Regions from separate parts of the Priestia sp. TGN 0903 genome, predicted to be linked through region 4. Evidence: predicted binding sites of a transcription regulator. Region 4 holds the regulator's gene; each other region holds the start of a gene.
What was found. The regulator Rex, encoded in region 4, represses fermentation and respiration genes when NADH is low (regulators of the CRP and FNR family bind a similar motif). The targets are predictions, from matches to a motif close to TTGTGAAATATTTCACAA.
Positions count from the first base shown of each region.

Region 1: ACRPLY_RS20970 (cytochrome ubiquinol oxidase subunit I) is a predicted target of Rex. The motif match lies at 2,638-2,655, and genes of this name have one in related genera.
Region 2: ACRPLY_RS22720 (L-lactate dehydrogenase) is a predicted target of Rex. The motif match lies at 1,863-1,880, and genes of this name have one in related genera.
Region 3: ACRPLY_RS20595 (AtpZ/AtpI family protein) is a predicted target of Rex. The motif match lies at 2,196-2,213, and genes of this name have one in related genera.

Region 1 is NZ_JBOZGL010000006.1:304,497-309,635, forward strand. Features, by position in the region: gene cydD (thiol reductant ABC exporter subunit CydD) at 1-116, opposite strand, end outside; gene cydB (cytochrome d ubiquinol oxidase subunit II) at 116-1,132, opposite strand; gene ACRPLY_RS20970 (cytochrome ubiquinol oxidase subunit I) at 1,119-2,525, opposite strand; gene ACRPLY_RS20975 (threonine/serine exporter family protein) at 2,826-3,281, opposite strand; gene ACRPLY_RS20980 (threonine/serine exporter family protein) at 3,296-4,057, opposite strand; gene ACRPLY_RS20985 (LacI family DNA-binding transcriptional regulator) at 4,202-5,139, opposite strand, start outside.
Region 2 is NZ_JBOZGL010000008.1:88,635-93,773, forward strand. Features, by position in the region: gene ACRPLY_RS22710 (methyl-accepting chemotaxis protein) at 1-555, opposite strand, end outside; gene ACRPLY_RS22715 (cation diffusion facilitator family transporter) at 697-1,572, opposite strand; gene ACRPLY_RS22720 (L-lactate dehydrogenase) at 1,905-2,861, shown strand; gene ACRPLY_RS22725 (lactate permease LctP family transporter) at 2,924-4,504, shown strand; gene ACRPLY_RS22730 (zinc-binding dehydrogenase) at 4,602-5,139, opposite strand, start outside.
Region 3 is NZ_JBOZGL010000006.1:222,141-227,279, reverse strand. Features, by position in the region: gene ACRPLY_RS20600 (S8 family serine peptidase) at 1-2,129, shown strand, start outside; gene ACRPLY_RS20595 (AtpZ/AtpI family protein) at 2,427-2,648, shown strand; gene ACRPLY_RS20590 (ATP synthase subunit I) at 2,655-3,026, shown strand; gene atpB (F0F1 ATP synthase subunit A) at 3,045-3,755, shown strand; gene atpE (F0F1 ATP synthase subunit C) at 3,846-4,058, shown strand; gene ACRPLY_RS20575 (F0F1 ATP synthase subunit B) at 4,161-4,679, shown strand; gene ACRPLY_RS20570 (F0F1 ATP synthase subunit delta) at 4,676-5,139, shown strand, end outside.
Region 4 is NZ_JBOZGL010000021.1:3,630-8,768, forward strand. Features, by position in the region: gene ACRPLY_RS26345 (ABC-F family ATP-binding cassette domain-containing protein) at 1-1,579, opposite strand, end outside; gene ACRPLY_RS26350 (redox-sensing transcriptional repressor Rex) at 2,039-2,677, shown strand; gene tatA (twin-arginine translocase TatA/TatE family subunit) at 2,731-2,916, shown strand; gene tatC (twin-arginine translocase subunit TatC) at 2,932-3,687, shown strand; gene ACRPLY_RS26365 (YdiK family protein) at 3,713-3,940, opposite strand; gene ACRPLY_RS26370 (CPBP family intramembrane glutamic endopeptidase) at 3,937-4,665, opposite strand; gene groES (co-chaperone GroES) at 4,965-5,139, shown strand, end outside.

The sequences.
Region 1 (5,139 bases), on a different contig from region 4:
ACTTCGGCAAGCCACTTAGCTTGAAAAATAATGGCTACACTTTGAATAGTAATAAGCCCTATTAACACGGCAAGAACCATTTTTATTCCGTTGTAAACCATTAAATTTCTACCCATTAGTACTCCATATGCTCCTTATGATCTACACGTTTTCTAAAAACGTAGTAGCTCCAAATTTGATAACCTAACACAAAAGGCAGTAACGCAATAGCAGCGTAAGACATAATTTTCAAGGAATAATTCCCTGATGCTGCATTATGAATCGTTAAACTATAGCTTTCATTGACTGAACTAACCAAAACGGTTGGAAACAATCCTGCAAATATAGAGGAAATTGATAAAATTAAAATTAAGCCAGACATAGCAAAGGCCCATCCGTCTTTTTTCCGTGTAAGGAAAAATCCTGCTAGTAAATACACGAAAATACCGATAAAAAATGTGTATAGCATCAAGCGGCTATGATTGCTGAATAAATTTGTTTCAAAAAACGTCATGCCTGAAAAAATAAGAAGCAGCAAGGCATTAACAGGCAAAAGCTTCATGGCCACTTTTCGTGAACGATCTCTAATGTCATCCATCGTACGGATCGTCGCAAAAATAAGTCCGTGCCATAAGCAAAGCATCGTTAGCGTCACGCCGCCCGTTATGGTATATAGATTCACAATATCCGAAAAGCCGGCATTCATTTGCATGTTGCGCTCAACAGGCAATCCTTTCATTAGTGCTGAAAATAAGATGCCGAAAATGAGCGGTGGAAAAAGACTTCCAAAGAAGATAACCCAATCCCACGCATTTTTCCACGCTTGTTTTTCAACTTTTCCTCGAAATTCAAATGCTACACCGCGTCCGATAAGCGAAAGCAACAGAAGAACAAAAAGAACATATGACCCGCTTAATAGCGTTGCATACCAGTTTGGAAAAGCGGCAAACATAGCACCGATTGCTGAAATTAACCAAACTTCATTTGCATCCCAAAAAGGACCGATTGTATTAATAAAAGCTCGTCGCTCTAAGTCGTTTCTTCCTAAAAAGCGAGACACCATTCCAATCCCAAAATCAAAGCCTTCTAAAAAGATAAAACCAACAAACAGAATGGATACTAGCAAATACCAGAATTCATTAAGAGAAAACATTGTATCCCTCCTTTGTAAACGGATCAGTTGATGTTACTTTTGTATGTGCTTCGTGATCGTGATCTGGACCTTTTTTAATTTCTTTAACGAACAAGAACACCATAATCACAGCTAAAATTAAGTAAAAGAACGAAAACGAGATAATAGAAAATAGCAATTCACCTGCTGTTACACCAGGAGACACGGCATCTTCGGTTTTCATATAGCCAAATACAACCCAAGGCTGACGGCCAATCTCTGTCATAATCCAACCTGCTGAGCTTCCAAGGAACGGAAAGGCGATGGCAATCGTCATAATACGTAAAAATAGTTTGCTTTCTTGAAGTTTTTTACGAGAAAGCAAGTACGTACCCCAAATGCCTAATGCACATAATACGCCACCTAGACCAGCCATAATGCGGAAACTCCAAAACGTTGTTCGAACGGGTGGAATATAATTTCCTTCTCCATATTTCGCCGTATACTGCTGCTGCAGCTCATTCATTCCAGGAACGGAGCCTGAAAACTTACCGTATGATAAGAAGCTTAATAAGTAAGGTATTTTGATTTCACTCGTATTTTTCTTTTCATCAGGGTGAATATTTGCTGTTACTGTCCAAGCACCTGGACTTCCGCTGTTTTCCCATAATCCTTCACTTGCGGCCATTTTCATCGGCTGTGTTTTAACTAAATATCCGGCCTGTTCATGCCCAGATAGTGCAATTCCTACACCTGAAACTAGCCCTACAAGGATAGCAACTTGAAATGATTTTTTAGCAAAAGCCACATGTTTTTTCTTCAAGAGCATAACAGCGCTGACACCCGTGATAAAAAAGGCGCCTGTTGCAAACGAACCTAAAATTGTATGAGGGAATTCGACCCACAGCTGACCGTTCGTTAACAATTTAAAGAAGTCATTCATTTCTAAACGGCCATTATTTAGCTCCATTCCGACCGGATGCTGCATAAAAGAATTAGCCGTTAAAATAAAGAACGCTGAAAAGATAGTACCTAGACTAACAAGCCAAATACATAGACAGTGCAGCCATTTAGGCAAACGATCCCACCCGAAAATCCACAGTCCAAGGAAAGTGGACTCCATAAAAAACGCGAGCAGTGCTTCAATAGCGAGCGGCGCACCGAATACATCTCCTACAAATCTTGAGTACTCTGACCAGTTCATGCCAAACTGAAATTCTTGTAAAATACCTGTTACGACTCCGACAGCAAAGTTAATCAGGAATAAGTGCCCCCAAAACTTTGCCATCTTTTTATACTGTTCATCTTTTTTTACTACGTACATCGTTTCCATGATCGCTACTAAAAAGACAAGGCCGATAGACAGCGGTACAAAGATAAAATGAAACAGCGTCGTTGATGCAAATTGAATACGTGATAGTATGACTGTATCCATCTTCTTTCTCCTTTCATATATAAGAACATTCATCATTTCCATAGATACTTTGCTCATTTCTGAGCATCTTTTACTTATATTGTGAAACATTGAGCATAACAATTCGAGAAATATGCTCAACATTTCACAAACATATGTAATGTCTCTCTTTCTATTTACATAGTATAGTCTATTTTTTTAGCTGTGCACGTACATTTTTTGAACGTTTTTAGACTAAAACGTGACTTTCTTGTGACAAAAAAGGGAAGGATCTCTTTATTTTTTCATAAAAAAAGCACGCTCTGATTTGAGCTTGCTTCTCTACGGTCGATATTTTGCTTTCGCATTTAATTTAGATTGACGAATGATTTGGTTAATGACTTCAGAAAATACAATACCAATGGCAATTGAACCTGAAATCATAAAGGCTTTTGCTGCAAGACTAATCGCTTCATTATAATTATTTTCTACAAAGTTACGCATGGCATCGTATGCTGTTCCCCCTGGAACGAGCGGAATAATACCTGCTACGGTGAAAATAATGATCGGCGTACGATAAATTTTTGCGTAAATTTGACTAATAATAGCAATAAAAAAGGCCGATGCTACAGTGCTTGGAATTTCATCTACACCATAGAACGTTAGCAAATAGTAAATGAGCCAGCCAATCATTCCGACAAAGCCACTTTTTAATAATGATTCACGTGGAACATTAAAAATGATCCCAAACGCTGCTGAAGCAATAAAACTTGTAATTATCTGCTCTACGATATGCATATGATGCCTCCCTTCTATAGAAGCGTAAATACAATGGCAATACCTGCACCAATAGCAAATGCCGTCAGAAACGCTTCTGCTCCTTTTGATAATCCAGACAGTAAATGTCCCGCCATTAAATCTCGCACTGCATTGGTAATCGATAACCCAGGAACGAGAGGCATAACGGATCCAATAATAATTTTATCAATTTGCGTTCCTAGTCCTGAAGCGACTAAAAGAGCTGATAAAAGTCCAATAACTAACGAAGCGGTAAACTCAGCAAAAAAGCGAATCGGAATAAGACGGTGGAAATACACCACGGTTAAAAATCCGAGACCTCCTGAAAACATCGCTGGAATAAAGTCCGTCCATAAACCTTGAAACATGATTAAAAAGCATCCGCTAGAAATGGATGCAGCTGCAAGTTGAACCCATAGTGGAAAAGCTACGTTCGTTGCTTCAATTTCTTGTAGCATTTCATACGCTTCCTCCAAGGAGATGTTTCCTTGACTGATGGTTCTTGAGACGCTATTTACCATAGTTACTTTTTTTAAATCGGTCGTTCGTTCGGAAATACGAATTAACTTCGTTTTCGTCGGTTCTTTCGTTTCAAGTGAAAACATAATCCCTGTTGGCGTCACATAGCTGTGGGATTTTTTTATACCGTAAGACGCTGCAATCCGCATCATTGTGTCTTCTACTCGATACGTTTCTGCTCCGCTTTCTAACATAATTTTACCTGCTAGTAAGCTAACGTCCATAATTTCATATTTATCTAATTTTTGTTGTGTCATCAAATCGCTCCAAACATATTAAAGCTTGGTTTTTTCCCCTACAGCATACAGTGTATAAGAAAGAGGGAAGTGGACGCAATGGTTAATGCAAAAAAGTGTGGACTTTTTGTCTCACACTTTCAGGAATAGTATATACATTCCTTATCAATTCATACGTTTTGTGGTCTCACGCTCTACTAATACAGGTGCCATTTTATACTGTACCTGATCTATTTCTTGCTGATCCTGAATTTGCTGAAGTAAGAGGTTTACTGCTTTTTCAGCCATTTTTTCCATCGGTTGACGGATGGTTGTTAGCGGAGGTTGCGCTTCACTAGCTTCTGTAATATCATCAAACCCTATAACAGACAAATCCGCTGGAACGTGAAGTCCGTTTTGCCACGCACAGTGTATCACTTTCAGAGCAATGTAATCCGTAGCACAAATAAGCGCAGTTGGGGGCTCTGGATGATGAGCTAGCTCATTTATAAACTGATATAGTTCATCTGAGTTATTCATATCTTCTTTCACAAACTTTGCGTTTGCTGACGGTACATACTGATAAAACAGAGACAGACGGTGCTCGACTCCGCTTACAGCTTTTCCAACGAACCCGATATTCTTATGGCCAAGGTCCGTTAAGTGAGCAACAGCTAATTGTATTCCCACCGCATCATCTACATGTACAATTGGCCAAAGTGCAGAAGAGCCGTCTCCTGTAAGAGAAACGTAAGGCGTTTGATATTGTTTTAATACGTCTACAAACGGATGCGGAGCGGCTACATAATCTAATAAAATGACTCCATCAAACCAATGATTCATCATCACATTTAATTGACGCTCAGCCGTTGTTTCTTGGTAATCCGTATGTCCAATAAGAACGTCCATCCCTCGACTTTGAACTTGCTGCTGTACCTTTTTTAACAGCTCGATTAAAAATGGGTCTTTTAAATCTCTAATTAATATCCCGATAATCCCTGTTTTTTGGGCCCGCAGAGCTGCCGCAAATGGATTTGTCTGATACCCTAAATGAGCTGCTGCTTTTAGTACTTTTTGTTTTGTTTTTTCACTGATTTTAATTTTACCGTCTTTATTATTGAAGA
Region 2 (5,139 bases), on a different contig from region 4:
CAGCACCTTTTTAGTATCTGGATCTAAAATAGCCTTTGCAATCGTCACAACCGTCTTTTTTGTTGCTGCATCTTCATATGGATCCGTATAAATTACTTGATCAGGTAATGCCACTGCTTGTTTGTACCAAACTCTTGAAGTCGGGTCATAACCTGATCCGTACTCTTGCTTAGGAACAGAATACATTCCTTTATTTTTTGTGCCTATGTATTCAAGTGCCAGGTTCGGATATTTTTCTTTAAACTGCGTAAACTCTTTTTGAACCGTATTCCATGTAAAATAAGGATTTTTCTCTTGATTTGTTTCATTTCCTTCCTGCTTAACAAAATTAACGATTACATCGTTCTCACTGTACGTCAGCAAAGAACGACTATACATGTCTAAGTACGTATGAATCGTTTCTTTTAACTCTTTCACTTGACTTTGAGACTGAATCTCTACATCTTTTTCTATTTGTGTTTTGGTAAATTGATAAACAGCCCCTGAAACAACTAATAATAAAATAGCTATAAAAATACTAAAAAATACTACGAGCTTTGCACTTAACCTCTTCATTCCCTCACCCTTCTACAAAAATCTTTATATTACTAATAACGGCTTTTCATTTTCATTTTTGAAGAAGTTTTTGTGATTTATTTCAAATTTCTCCAAAAATAAAACCAGCCCATCCTTTCATAACGAAAGAACGTGCTGGTTTTATTTTTGCTTTTCGTATGCATCAGGTTCAATATGAACAAGCGTATCTTTAATCTGATGCTCATCGTTCATCATATGTTCAATTTGATCAGCAATTTCATGGCTTTTAATAACATTTAAATAGGGATCTACTTTAACAGTTACATCAATCACGACTTGATTACCAAGCTTGCGCGCTTTCACATCTTCTACTTCTTTTACACCTTCTACAAGCCCAATGCTTTCTTTGTAGTGCCCTAACTTTTCTTCATCAAATCCGTCCGTTAAGGAGTGAGCCGCTTCTTTAAAAATCTCGATGGCTGTTTTACAAATAATAATTCCCACAGCAAAAGCAGCTACCACGTCCAGCCAGGGCAGGCCGAATTGTGAGCCGAAAATTCCCACAACAGCCCCTATACTCACAAGTGCATCAGACAAATTATCTTTAGCAACCGCATATAAAGACTGGCTATCAAGTTTTTTAGCAAGCTTAATATTATACCGGTAGACACCACCCATAACAGCAGCCGCTCCAAGACCTACCCAAGCAGCCAGTAAATTAGGCGCTTCAGATTTGTCCATAAATAATGACTGACCCGCGTCGACCAATACTTCTAGTCCGATGACCATCATGATAAAAGAAGCAATAAGTGAAGAGATATGTTCCGCTCTGGAATGTCCATAGGGATGATCATTATCGCGAGGTTTTTTAGAGATTTTTAAGCCGACTAAGACGGCAATTGATGCAATAATATCTGTAACATTATTAAGACCGTCGGCTTTTAAAGCAGAGGAAGCGGTGACACCCGCAATAATAAGTTTACATGCTGATAAAAAGATATATGATAAGATACTAACCCAAGCGCCTTTTTGGGCTTGCTCATAGTAGTTCTCCATCCCTTCCACTCCTTTATTCAAAATAAGCAAACTTAGTGTAACAAATGGATTTCGTGTGGGTCTATAGAAACATTATTGGCTGTTAACATACAAATAGAGAATGTTAAACTCTTTAGCTTTCTGCAAAACAAGTTGCCTTTACTCAACACTTTAAACGTTTAAGATCTTTCTAAATGTGGCACTTCATGTAGAAGAACCCTTTTTTAAATCGCCCTGTAAAATTGTTTACTATTTTTTTAAGGGTGTGATTTTTATCACAGCCGAGGGTATTTATTCTTGTTACACTAACATTGTGAAAAATATCACAAAATAAAATTCAAAGGATGATACAAATGAAAACACAATTTACACCAAAGACACGAAAAGTTGCCGTTATCGGAACTGGTTTTGTTGGCTCAAGCTACGCTTTTTCAATGGTGAATCAAGGTATTGCCAATGAATTAGTGTTAATCGATATGAACAAAGAAAAAGCAGAAGGCGAAGCACGCGATATCAATCATGGAATGCCATTTGCCACACCGATGAAAATCTGGGCTGGAGATTATAAAGACTGCGCTGATGCTGATTTAGTAGTTATTACAGCGGGCGCTAATCAAGCTCCAGGGGAAACGCGCTTAGATCTAGTTGAAAAAAACGTTAAAATTTTTGAATGCATTGTAAAAGATATTATGAACAGCGGATTTGACGGCATCATTTTAGTGGCAACAAATCCAGTTGATATTCTCGCACACGTTACACAAAAAGTATCAGGATTACCAAACGAACGAGTAATTGGTTCAGGAACGATTCTTGACACAGCTCGCTTCCGCTACTTGTTAAGCGACTATTTCGAAGTAGATTCTCGCAACGTCCACGCTTATATTATGGGGGAACATGGAGATACGGAATTTCCTGTTTGGAGCCACGCGCAAATTGGCGGTGTGAAGCTCGAACATTTTATCAATACTGCTGCTATTGAAAAAGAGCCGGATATGCAGCATCTATTCGAACAAACACGCGATGCGGCTTACCATATTATTAATCGAAAAGGAGCGACTTATTACGGAATTGCGATGGGACTTGTACGCATAACCAAGGCTATTTTAGATGATGAAAATTCTATTTTAACGGTATCTGCTTTATTAGAAGGACAATACGGTATTTCTGATGTGTATATCGGCGTGCCGGCTATCATTAATAAAAACGGCGTGCGCCAAATTATTGAATTGAATTTAACTCCTCACGAACAGCAGCAGCTCGAGCACTCTGCTAGCATTCTTAAGCAAACTCGCGACAGAGCTTTTGTGTAACATCAAAAGATTTTTGCGGGGGACTCCCCCGCTCCCTTGTTTTAAATATGTAGTAGAGGTGTATGAATATGACGTGGACTCAAGTATATAATCCGTTAAATAATATTTGGCTTTCTGCACTAATTGCACTCATCCCCATCATCTTTTTCTTTATTGCTTTAACTCTTTTGAAATTAAAAGGACACATTGCTGCTGGTATTACGGTACTTCTTTCTATGATTATTGCTATTTATTTTTATGATATGCCTGCCTCAATGGTCTTAGGAGCCACAGGCTATGGGTTTTTGTATGCACTTTGGCCCATCAGCTATATTATTATCGGCGCGGTGTTCTTATACAAGCTAACTGTCAAAAGCGGACAGTTTACTACCATTAGGCAATCTATTATTTCAATAACCGATGACCCCCGCTTGCAAATGCTGCTTGTTGCTTTTTCCTTTAATGCTTTTTTAGAAGGAGCAGCAGGATTTGGAGCTCCAATTGCCATTACAGCAGCGCTTCTAGTTGGACTTGGATTCAAACCGTTAAAAGCAGCGGCGCTATGCTTAATTGCTAATACAGCTTCAGGAGCTTTTGGCGCCATGGGGATTCCTGTCATTGTCGCAGGACAAGTATCTGGCATTGATCCAAAAGAAATTGCTCATTTTCTTGGCACGCAGCTTCCGATTATTTCTTTTCTTATCCCTTTTTTACTGGTCTTTATTATGGATGGGATAAAAGGATTAAAAGACGTATGGAAAGCAACGAGCATCACAGCCATTTCCTATGCACTGACGCAGTATTTAACTGTTACATACATCGGCCCTGAACTTCCAAATATCACATCTTCTATTGTGAGTTTGCTTGCTCTTGCTTTTTATATTAAAAGAACAAGCCCGGCAGCAGCTAAAAGCTTCAGCCTGTCACCAAAACAAATTTTAAAGGCTTGGTCTCCTTTTATTCTATTAACGATACTCGTTACGGCTTGGAGCATTTCTTTTGTCAAAACGGCGCTTGAACATCTGAACCTGCTTATTAACGTCCCATTTTTACACAATCACGTAATTAAAGCAGCGCCTTTAGTAAAAGATCCTACGCCTTACGCTGCTGTCTTAAAAATAGACTTATTTGCAGCAACAGGTACGGCAATTCTTATCGCTTGTATCCTTTCAGTTTTCTTGCTTAACGTATCGGCAAAAGTGGCATGGACCACTCTTTTGGAAACCGTAAAAGAACTATCAAGACCTATTATGACGATTATGATGGTCATTGCTTTTGCTTTTATTTCAAATTATTCAGGACAGTCCTCTACACTTGGATTGGCACTCGCTACATCAGCTGCTTATTTTCCATTTTTATCTCCATTTCTTGGCTGGATTGGCGTATTTCTAACGGGGTCTGTCGTATCGAATAATGCGCTGTTCGGCAACTTGCAGCTAACTACTGCTCAGCAAATTAATGTCTTGCCAATTATTCTCGTAGCGGCTAATACTGCCGGCGGCGTGATGGCTAAAATGCTTTCTCCTCAATCAATTGCTGTCGCTGCTGGAGCAGTAGGTTTAGCCGGAAAAGAGGGTGAACTGTTTAAATACACGCTCAAATACAGCATGGGATTTTTGATACTAGGAGGATTTGTTACCTTTTTATTGGCTTGGTGGTTATGATAAAAAACTGCTAAAAATCCTGTTATTACCTTGTTTCTTTCATTTAAACAAACGTTTGATTATATAAAAAAGTCCCCAGTTAGCGCCGGGGATTTTTTTATTCTGAAATAAGTAAACCTATATTGCCAAATTGTTTTCCTTTATCTAATCGTTCGCAAGCTGCAGCTGCCTCTGACAGCGGATAGAATCTATCGACGATTGGTTTAATTTGATGTTTCTCTATAAAATCCATCATGTCCACAAATTCTTCCTGACTTCCCATAGATGTGCCAAGTATATTGAATTGAGGATAAAAAATAGTTCTTAGAGGCAATTCAACTTCATTTCCAGAACTCGCACCAAAATTAACAATTCTTCCATTTGGCTTTAGTATTTCAAAATACGTCGGAAATAAAGCTGCCCCCACACTATCAAGTATGATATCTACTTTTCTATCGTTGATTTCTTCTTTTAGGTTACTTCCACTGTCTAATGCATAATCAGCTCCGTACTCTAGGGCTTGCTTTCTTTTTTCATCACTTCTAGAAGTAACCGTTACGTCAGCTCCGATAGCTTTTGCGAATAACAAGCCATAAGTCGCGACTCCGCTCCCTATACCAGGAATAAGTAGATGTTCTCCTTTTTTTAACTGCCCT
Region 3 (5,139 bases), on a different contig from region 4:
ATCCGACATTTCCTTCTATAAAACAAGAAATGAATCATCAGGAAAAATCAATCATTGTGATGATTAAAAAAGAAAAATTCACGAAATTTAAAAGTCAGCTACAAAAAAATTATCCTAATATAAAGATTAAGAGCGAATTTCACACGGTGTTTACAGGACTTTCATTAAACGGCTCCATCTCGGATTTGGAAAAACTATCTCAGAATCCATCTATTATTAGTTCACATTCTATTAAAAACTATCAGGTTACAGAAGAAAATAGCGTAACGTTCATTGGCTCAGAACAGGTAAGAGGCTTGTTTGATACTCACAATCAGCGCTTAACAGGAAAAGGGATCAAAGTAGGCGTTATTGATACGGGGGTTGATTATTCTCATCCTGATTTAAAACAAACCTACAGAGGGGGTTACGATGTAATAGATGAAGATTATGAGCCGATGGAAACCACTCGTGAGCAAGGAGAACCGACTCTGCACGGTACTCATGTAGCTGGTATTATTGCAGCGAATGGGAATATTACAGGCGTAGCACCCCAAGCGGAAATCTATGCATACCGAGCTCTTGGACCTGGAGGAGCTGGAACGTCTGAAAGTGTTATTCTAGCTATTGAAAAAGCAATTCAAGATGATGTAGATATTATTAATTTATCATTAGGAAATGATGTGAATGGCCCTGATTTACCAACAAGCTTAGCGTTAGATCGAGCTGTTGAAAAAGGAATTGTAACGGTTACATCTAGCGGCAATTCAGGTCCAGGTTTATGGACGGTGGGCTCTCCGGGTACAGCGGGAAAAGCTATTTCCGTTGGCGCTTCTGTTTCTCCGACAACAGTTCAATTTCTAACAATTGGATTTAACAAAGAAAAAATTATGATGGCGCCAGTAGAAGGGTCTCGTCCATGGACGTTTAATCAAACGCTGCGTGTAATAAATGAAGAAGATTCCAAAGAGCAAAAGCATGCGTCGGGTAACGTCATTTTGCTAAAAGCAGAAGGAAATGCGGTTCAAAAAAAGATTAAACAAGCTGAACAGGCGGGAGCAAAAGCGGTTATTTTATATAGCCCGACAGAAAAAAGCATAGTCAGTAAACTAAAAGAGTCAGTAAATATTCCCGTGATATGGGTAAGTAAAAAAAGCGGTGACACCATTACCCAACACATTCAGTCTCAACAACCGTACTTACGCACTGGCCAGCAAGTGGTGCAAGACTTGCTCACATCTTTCAGTTCAAGAGGGCCTGTAACGACTACTTGGGGAATCAAACCAGACGTCGTCGCACCAGGTTACTTCATTAATAGTACAGTTCCTGGAGGATATGAACGCATGCATGGGACAAGTATGGCTGCGCCCCATGTAGCTGGAGCGTGTGCGCTGATTTTACAAGCTCACCCGAACTGGTCTCCTGAACAAGTCAAAGCTTCATTGATGAACACCAGTAAAGTAATGCAGCAGCTAAACGGTCAAACGTATCGCGTATATGAACAAGGAGCGGGAAGAATTCAAATAGCAAAAGCCGTCACAGCAGAATCTTTGTTTTATCCATCTTCTTTATCTTTTGGTATTTTTACGCGTCCATCAAAGAAAGTTTTATCTTTTAAAATTGATAACCAGTCTGATAAAGCAAAAACGTATCGCTTAAACGTTCCAAAAAGGGATGAAGGAGTGAACTGGGATGTTCCATTACCCGTCACGGTGCCACCCCGTCAGACAAAAGAGATAGCTGTCACTTTATCGGTGCAGCCCCGTTTTAAAAATAAAGGTATATATGACGGATATTTGGAAATAAATGATTCACGTGAAACATTTTCGCTTCCCTATATGTACATGATTAGCATTCCAGATTATCCTCGTGTCATGGGATTGCAAGTAGCAGCGGAAAAAGAGAAAAATACGTATAGCTATGAACTGTTTTTGCCTGAAGGAGCAGATCAGTTAGGCGTCGCTCTTTTTGATAAGCAGTCTTTACAGTTTGTATCGTATTTAGATGTTGACGTGGATGTAGAAAGAGGCATGAGAAAACGAAAAATAACGATTGATGAATCGCTTGTACCAGGAGTGTACCAAATATTTGCATTTGTGAAAAAGCATAGACAAGAGCAGGTTGTACACAGTACAATAACGATTGAATGAACCTCTTTAAATGTTTTCATTTGAAGAGGTTTTATGTGTGGCAGAAATGTGAACAATAAGAAGAGATTGTGAAGTTTTTAGCTTAAACACATTGACATTAAATATACGCTATTGTATGCTTACAGGGAATATAAATGATAAGGTTTTCAACCTGTGAAAACCGTTGATATTTCTGCGTATTTTATTAGCTGTTTTTACCTTTTTTAGCAATTTTTTTTGCCTTTCTATCATATATTGAGCTATGAAAACGATAGAGAATTCGGAAAAAAGAAAATTTTGCAAAAGGGGTATGAGCTTATGAAACATCGCAACCGTCATCCTTTGCAAGCGATGGCATTAGTGTCAATCATTCTATCACAGTTAGCAGGTTCAGTCTTAATTGGCTTATTCTCTGGAAGATGGGCTGATCAATGGCTTGACACCGAACCACTATTTTTGATTTTAGGCCTTCTTTCAGGGCTAGCAGCAGGTGTTTTTATGATGCTGCGGACAGTCCACCATTTTTTTTCAGGAGATTAATAATTCATGCAGGATTTGCAGCACGTTTTTCCAAGACTTCGTTCATACATATTGTATTTGTTAGCATTATACGTTCTCGGCTGGGGATTTACAAGTTATAAGGCTGTTTTTGCAGGTTTAATTTTAGGAACCGCCCTGAGTTTGTATAATTTGTGGAACTTAGTAAGAAAGTTTGAGCAGTTTGGACAGGCGTTGGATGAGGGGAAAAAGCCCCGTTCAATTGGGACTGTTGTAAGATTTGCAACAGCTGCTCTCGCAGTTGTGATTACCATCTCTTATCCAAAAACCTTTCATATTATTAGTGTAGTTGTGGGATTAATGACGTATTATGTTGTCATTATCATAGATTTAGTTGTTCAAAATATGCGTAGAAGATAGAAAGAGAGGTGAACACAGTTGGGTCATGAATCACCAACTATAGAGTTTCTAGGCCTTACTTTTAGTCAAAGTAACTTGCTTATGGTTACCGTAGCTTCTGTTATTGTATTCTTAATTGCAGTTTTATGTACTCGTACTCTTGCTATGAAGCCAAGCGGTGCACAAAACTTTATTGAATGGGTCTTAGATTTTGTTAAAGGACTCGTTAATAGCAATATGGATTGGAAAACAGGTGGCCGCTTTTTGACGCTAGGTGTAACTTTACTTATGTACATTTTTGTGTCAAATATGTTGGGTCTTCCATTCGCCATCGTGATTGACCATAACTTATGGTGGAAATCGCCAACCGCTGATCCAGCAATTACGCTGACGTTAGCCGTTATGGTAGTTGTACTATCACATTATTATGGTATTAAAATGCGAGGTTTCTCTGCATACACGAAAGATTACTTCAAGCCAATGGCATTTTTATTCCCGCTTAAGATTATCGAGGAGTTTGCCAATACGTTAACGCTTGGCCTTCGTCTTTACGGTAATATTTATGCTGGGGAAATTTTGTTAAGCTTGCTAGCTGGTTTAGCAACAACAGGCTTCCTAGGTACAATTGGAGCTGCTATCCCAATGCTTTTATGGCAAGGATTCAGTATTTTTGTAGGCGCAATTCAGGCCTTCATTTTCACAATGTTAACGATGGTTTATTTATCTCACAAAGTGAGTAGCGACCATTAATTTATAAAGCTTTGTTCAAGTAATACCCAATTTGGACAAAACAAAACTTAGTTAAACAAAATCATATATATTAAGGGAGGACTTTATAAAATGGGTTTAATAGCATCTGCAATTGCGATTGGTTTAGCGGCACTAGGTGCTGGTATTGGTAACGGTCTTATCGTTTCTAAGACGATTGAAGGCACAGCTCGCCAACCAGAAGCACGTGGTACATTAACTTCAATGATGTTCGTTGGGGTTGCCTTAGTTGAGGCGCTTCCAATTATCGCCGTAGTTATTGCATTCATGGTACAAGGTAAATAATAATGTGTTACATGTGGCGAAGATCATTCAAAAGAACCTTCGCCATTACTTTATGTCTTTAAGAAGTAAATTATATATGTGGAGTCTCTGAAGGGAGTGAACATGGCCGTGTCGAACATGTTTGTGTTAGGAGCAGCAGGCATTAATGGTGGAGATATTCTTTTCCAATTAGTGATGTTCCTTATCCTACTTGCGTTACTTCAAAAATTCGCGTTTGGTCCTGTAATGGGAATCATGAAAAAACGTGAAGAGCATATTGCCGGTGAGATTGATGAAGCAGAAAAGCAAAATGAGGAAGCGAAGAAGCTTGTTGAAGAGCAGCGTGAAATCTTAAAGCAATCTCGTCAAGAAGTGCAAGTAATGATGGAAAACGCTAGAAAGTCTGCAGAAGATAAAAAAGAAGAAATCATTGCGGCAGCACGCGAAGAGTCTGAGCGTCTAAAAGCTGCAGCAAAACAAGAAATCGAACAGCAAAAAGATCAAGCAGTTGCTGCGTTACGTGAGCAAGTTGCTTCATTATCTGTTTTAATTGCGTCGAAAGTTATTGAAAAAGAACTTTCTGAACAAGATCAAGAGAAGTTAATTCATGAATATATCCAAGAAGTAGGGGATGTACGATGAGTCAACCAGCTGTAGCCAAGCGCTATGCACTAGCTCTTTTTCAATTAGCAACAGAAAAACAGATGATCGATGAAATGCAAGACCAGCTACAAATCGTTGAAGAGGTGTTTGCTAAAACACCTGAATTAATGGATGTATTAACTCATCCAAAAATTACAATTGAGCGAAAAAAACAGTTTGTAAGTGAGGCATTTGCTGAACTTTCACCAACTGTTCAACATACGGTTCTTCTATTATTAGAGCGTCACCGCATTCAAATTGTTAGCCAAATGGTGCAAGAGTATCGTTTCCTAGCGAACGAAGTACGTGGCGTGGCAGACGCAACTGTTTATTCTGTCAAACCTTTAAGCGCAGATGAGAAACGAGCAATCTCGCAATCATTTGCTTCAAAAGTTGGAAAACATACGTTAAATATTTCAAATGTAGTAGATAAAAGCCTAATCGGCGGCGTGAAGCTTCG
Region 4 (5,139 bases):
GAAATTCTTCTACTCCTTCAGGAGATAGCTCTGCTATTTTATTGGCAATACGATTAATAAAATAACGGTCATGTGAAACAAATAATAGAGTCCCTGGGTAATCAATTAACGCATTCTCGAGTACTTGTTTGCTATCTAAATCAAGATGGTTAGTAGGTTCATCCAAAATTAAGAAGTTAGCTTTTTGAAGCATAAGCTTCGCAAGAGCCAAACGTGCTTTTTCACCACCGCTGAGCGTGGAAACGATTTTCAGTACATCATCACCTGAAAACAGAAAATTTCCAAGCGCTGTACGGATTTCTTTTTCAGGTTTGGCTGGGTAGTCATCCCAAAGTTCATTTAAAACGGTTTTATTAGACGTTAAATTGGCTTGCTCTTGGTCGTAATAACCAACCATTACATTTGAGCCAAAGGAAATGGTCCCAGTCTTGAAGCTGAGTTTATCCACAATGCCTTTTAATAAAGTTGATTTCCCCACGCCATTAGGACCAACCAACGCAAGGCTTTCCCCTTTTTTAATGCGAAGGTTTGCCTCTTGGACGACATAGTTGTGTTCATCATATCCGATAGACACATCTTCCAGATTTAAGACTTCATTTCCGCTTTGACGTTCAATTTCAAACGAAAAACTAGCTGATTTTTCGCCTTCGTTAGGTCGATTTATTAACTCCATTCGATCGAGCTGTTTACGTCTGCTTTGCGCACGTTTTGTAGTCGATGCGCGGGCGATGTTTCGCTGAATAAAATCATTCAGCTTTGCGACTTCATCTTGCTGCTTTTCGTACTGACGCAACTCTTTTTCATATCGCTCTGCTTTTTGTACAAGGTATTTAGAGTAGTTGCCCGTGTACTTCACCGTTGTTTTTTGTACGACTTCATACACTTGATTTACGACTTTATCAAGGAAGTAACGATCATGTGAAACGATTAAAATAGCTCCTTCATACCCTTGCAGAAACTGTTCCAGCCATGCTAAAGTTTCAATATCTAAGTGGTTGGTAGGCTCATCCAGAATAAGCAAATCAGGCTTTGTTAAAAGCAGTTTTGCAAGAGCCAGGCGCGTTTTTTGTCCACCGCTTAAGGAGGAAATAGGGGTGCTGTAGTCAAAGTTTGAAAAACGGAAACCGTGAAGAATAGATCGTGTATCCGCTTCATATTGATAGCCGCCTAAATCTTTAAACGTTACTTGAAGCTGATCATACTCTTTGGTTAGTTTTTCGTATTGAACTGAATCATTAAAAATGTCTGGATCACCCATCTTCGTTTCAAGCGTACGTAATTCTTTTTCCATCTTCTTTAATGGAGCAAAGACAGTCATCATTTCTTCCCATATGGAGAGTGTTGACTCAAGAACTGTATCTTGTCCCATATAATCAATGGAAACACCCTTAGGTTTAATAATTTCTCCGCTGTCATAGGAAAGCTGCTCAGCAATAATTTTTAATAAAGTTGATTTACCAGCACCGTTTCGTCCCACTAGGGCAATGCGGTCTTTTGATTGTACTTCTAACTTTATATTCGATAAAATGGGTTCTGCCCCATAGTATTTTGTAATACCGTTCAATTGTAGAATAATCATTTTTTCACCTCTAGTAGTATATCCATAGTGTATTTTAACATATTTTTAACTACAAGTTCTTCCTACAAGCGTTTGTAATTTGTAGAGGGACAAGGACAAATGATGAAGCGAATGTTTTGATTCATGAAATAAAATGATTTTACCTGCACATTTTATACAGGATACTATGTTAAAATAAGAGATAAGTGCATCTCTGAACTTATCTATGATGGATGTAAAAAAATCCGTCATGACTAACAAACCGATCCTTTGAAGGGCTAATTGCTTCGTTCTACATACCGACTTTAAGGAGTGCTGAATAGACAAAAGCCGTCGAGGTGTGAAGCGGAGTATATATAAAACAAGAGAAAAGAGAGAGAATTGGAAGCGCTACCTCAAAGCGGTTGATGCTTTGTGAAAGGTAATGCAATATGACTTGAAAATGTTAGTAATGACATACATGAACTGAGGGGGTACAACGTGAACACTGAACAATTAAAAATACCACAAGCAACGGCTAAACGATTGCCGCTTTATTATCGTTTTTTGAAAAATTTGCATGCTTCTGGTAAACAGCGTGTGTCGTCAGCGGAGTTAAGTGAGGCAGTGAAAGTGGATTCTGCTACTATTCGTCGGGACTTTTCTTACTTTGGTGCATTAGGAAAAAAGGGATACGGCTACAATGTGAATTATTTACTTACATTTTTCCGTAAAACGTTAGACCAAGATGAAGTAACGAAAGTAGCACTGATTGGCGTAGGGAATCTAGGAACGGCCTTTTTAAATTATAATTTTATTAAAAATAATAACACCAAAATTGAGTGCGCTTTTGATGTGATAGAAGATAAAGTCGGTACGAAAGTAGGCGACGTGCCGGTCTATCATCTTGACCAATTGGAAGATTATATGAGTGATGACATCTCAGTAGCGATTCTAACCGTTCCTGCCACTGTTGCTCAGCAAATTACTGATCGTTTAGTGAGTTGCGGAATTAAAGGAATTTTAAACTTTACTCCTGCACGCTTAAACGTACCGGATGAGATTCGACTCCATCATATTGATCTTGCTGTAGAATTACAGTCGCTCGTCTACTTTTTGAAAAATTATCCTGTTGAATAAGGCGGACTGTGTTACGATTTCCTTAAGTCTAAATTAATAAGGAGAGTGGGAATATGGGGATTGGAGCAGGCAGTTGGATTATTATTGCGATTGTAGCACTGCTTATTTTTGGACCGAAACGGTTACCGGAGCTAGGAAGATCAGTGGGCCAAACGCTTAGAGAGTTTAAGCATGCCGCTAGCGGTGCATCAGAAGATCGTGAAAAAGATAAACAGCGTCAAGTAGATGACAAAGAGTAAAAGGGTGATCATAGTATGACCGAACAAGAAATGTCAATATATGATCATATAGGAGAGCTGCGAAAACGCATTTTAATTGTTTTATTTTTCTTTGTGATTGCCACAATTGGCGGCTTTTTTATAGCGGATAAGGTTATTGTCTATTTACAGCATGCTGATGAGGCAAAGAATTTAACGATGAATGCATTTCGGTTAACAGATCCAGTTAAGATTTATATGCAATTTGCTGTTATTATCGGCTGTGTACTTGCAGCTCCTGTTGCACTGTATCAACTTTGGGCATTTATTAGTCCTGGTTTATATGAAAAAGAGCGTAAGGTAACGCTTGGATATATTCCTGTTTCCATTTTTCTCTTTATCGGCGGTGTCTCTTTTTCTTATTTTGTGTTGTTTCCATTTGTCGTTGATTTTATGACGCGCGTTTCTGATGAGCTGAATGTAAACCAAGTGATTGGCATTAATGAATACTTTTCTTTTTTAATGCAGCTCACACTGCCTTTTGGCTTGTTGTTTCAGCTTCCTGTCGTCGTTATGTTTTTGACGCGTTTAGGAATTATAACGCCTATGTTTTTATCTCAAATTCGAAAATATGCCTATTTCGTACTGCTAGTTATTGCCGCACTTATTACACCACCGGAATTGCTCTCGCACATGATGGTGACAGTGCCGCTCTTAATTTTGTATGAAATCAGCATCATTATTTCCCGCATTTCGTATCGCAAAGTGTTAAAGGCAAGGGCAGAGCAAGAAAGAGAAGATGTTAGTATGTAAAAAAACCACTGAAACAGTGGTTTTTTTATTTGGATGAATCATCTTGATTTTTATATTGCTGCTGCAATTTTTTAATTTTGTAGTGCAAGATAAAGATGCGAACCGCAAACCTGAAATCGAATGCGGCTACGAGTGCAAATAAGATTGTGGGGAAATTCCAGACGGTTTCCTGGGCATTTTGAATTGCCAAGTAGGTGAATAAAATCCCCATAATAATATAAATAAACCCTCGTGTTAAAGGGATATTCTTCATAAAAACATGCCTCCAAAAATGAACTGCATTTGTTCTGCTTGTTTTTGCATTTCTATAATTTTATCTGCAAAAATAGTTTGAGATAAAATAACGATTGTATTCATCAAAACATGAGCAATAATAGGTACAACAATTAGTCTCGTCCTTGCATAAAGGAATGCAAATACAAATCCCATAGCTGTATACACAAGTAAATGTTTAAAATCCCAGTGTACCGCAGCGAAAATAAGGGAACTAATAAATGCAGAGATAAAGAAATTGTATCGTTTGTGAAGAGAACCAAAAATAATCTTTCGGAAAATAATCTCTTCTAGTATTGGTCCAATAACAGACGTAACGACAATAAGGAACGGCGTTGCTTTAACAAGATTAACAATATTTTGTGTGTTTTCAGATACTTGGGTAATGCCAAGAGCGTGCTCAATCATACCTGCTACAGCTTGACCAGCCATAGCGAGAAACACCCCAAGGACTGACCAGACAACAGCAATCGTTTTTCCAGCATGTTCTATACGCATGGACATGTCACGGCGCAGCAGCAGTAAGACAATAAGTAAACCAAGGATAAAGCTAATGATAGTCCAATAAGTCAAAAGCATGACATTCGCTGTTCGAACTGGATAGTTATCAAACATTCCTGTTAATTTTAACAGCGGTATACCAACAACTCCTGAAAACTGCATAAGGATGTAGGTGAGGATAACATACCAATAACGTTTTTCCAATCTTCTATACTCCTTTAAAAGGTTTTTATGTATATATGTCGAAGAAGTACTGTAAAGTTAGTAATTTCTTCTTGCTCGTATTGTAACATACATATTATTGAACAGAGAAAAGAATGCTTTATTTCTCAAAATCGTCGAAATCTAAGACTATTATATGTAGTTGTCGTAAATTTTAAATTTTTTTTGTTTAATACTTGCAAAAAAAACCCACTTTGTTTTAATATAATAATTGTGTTAGCACTCGTTGAGGTTGAGTGCTAATAAAAATGCAAACATATTATTTGAGGAGGTTGTTTCACTTGTTAAAGCCATTAGGTGATCGCGTAGTGATTGAACTTGTAAAATCTGAGGAAAAAACAGCAAGCGGTATCGTGTTACCGGACAGTGCAAAAGAAAAGCCACAAGAGGGTAAAATTGTTGCTGTAGGTACAGGCCGAGTATTAGAAAGCGGTGAGCGTGTAGCTTTAGAAGTAG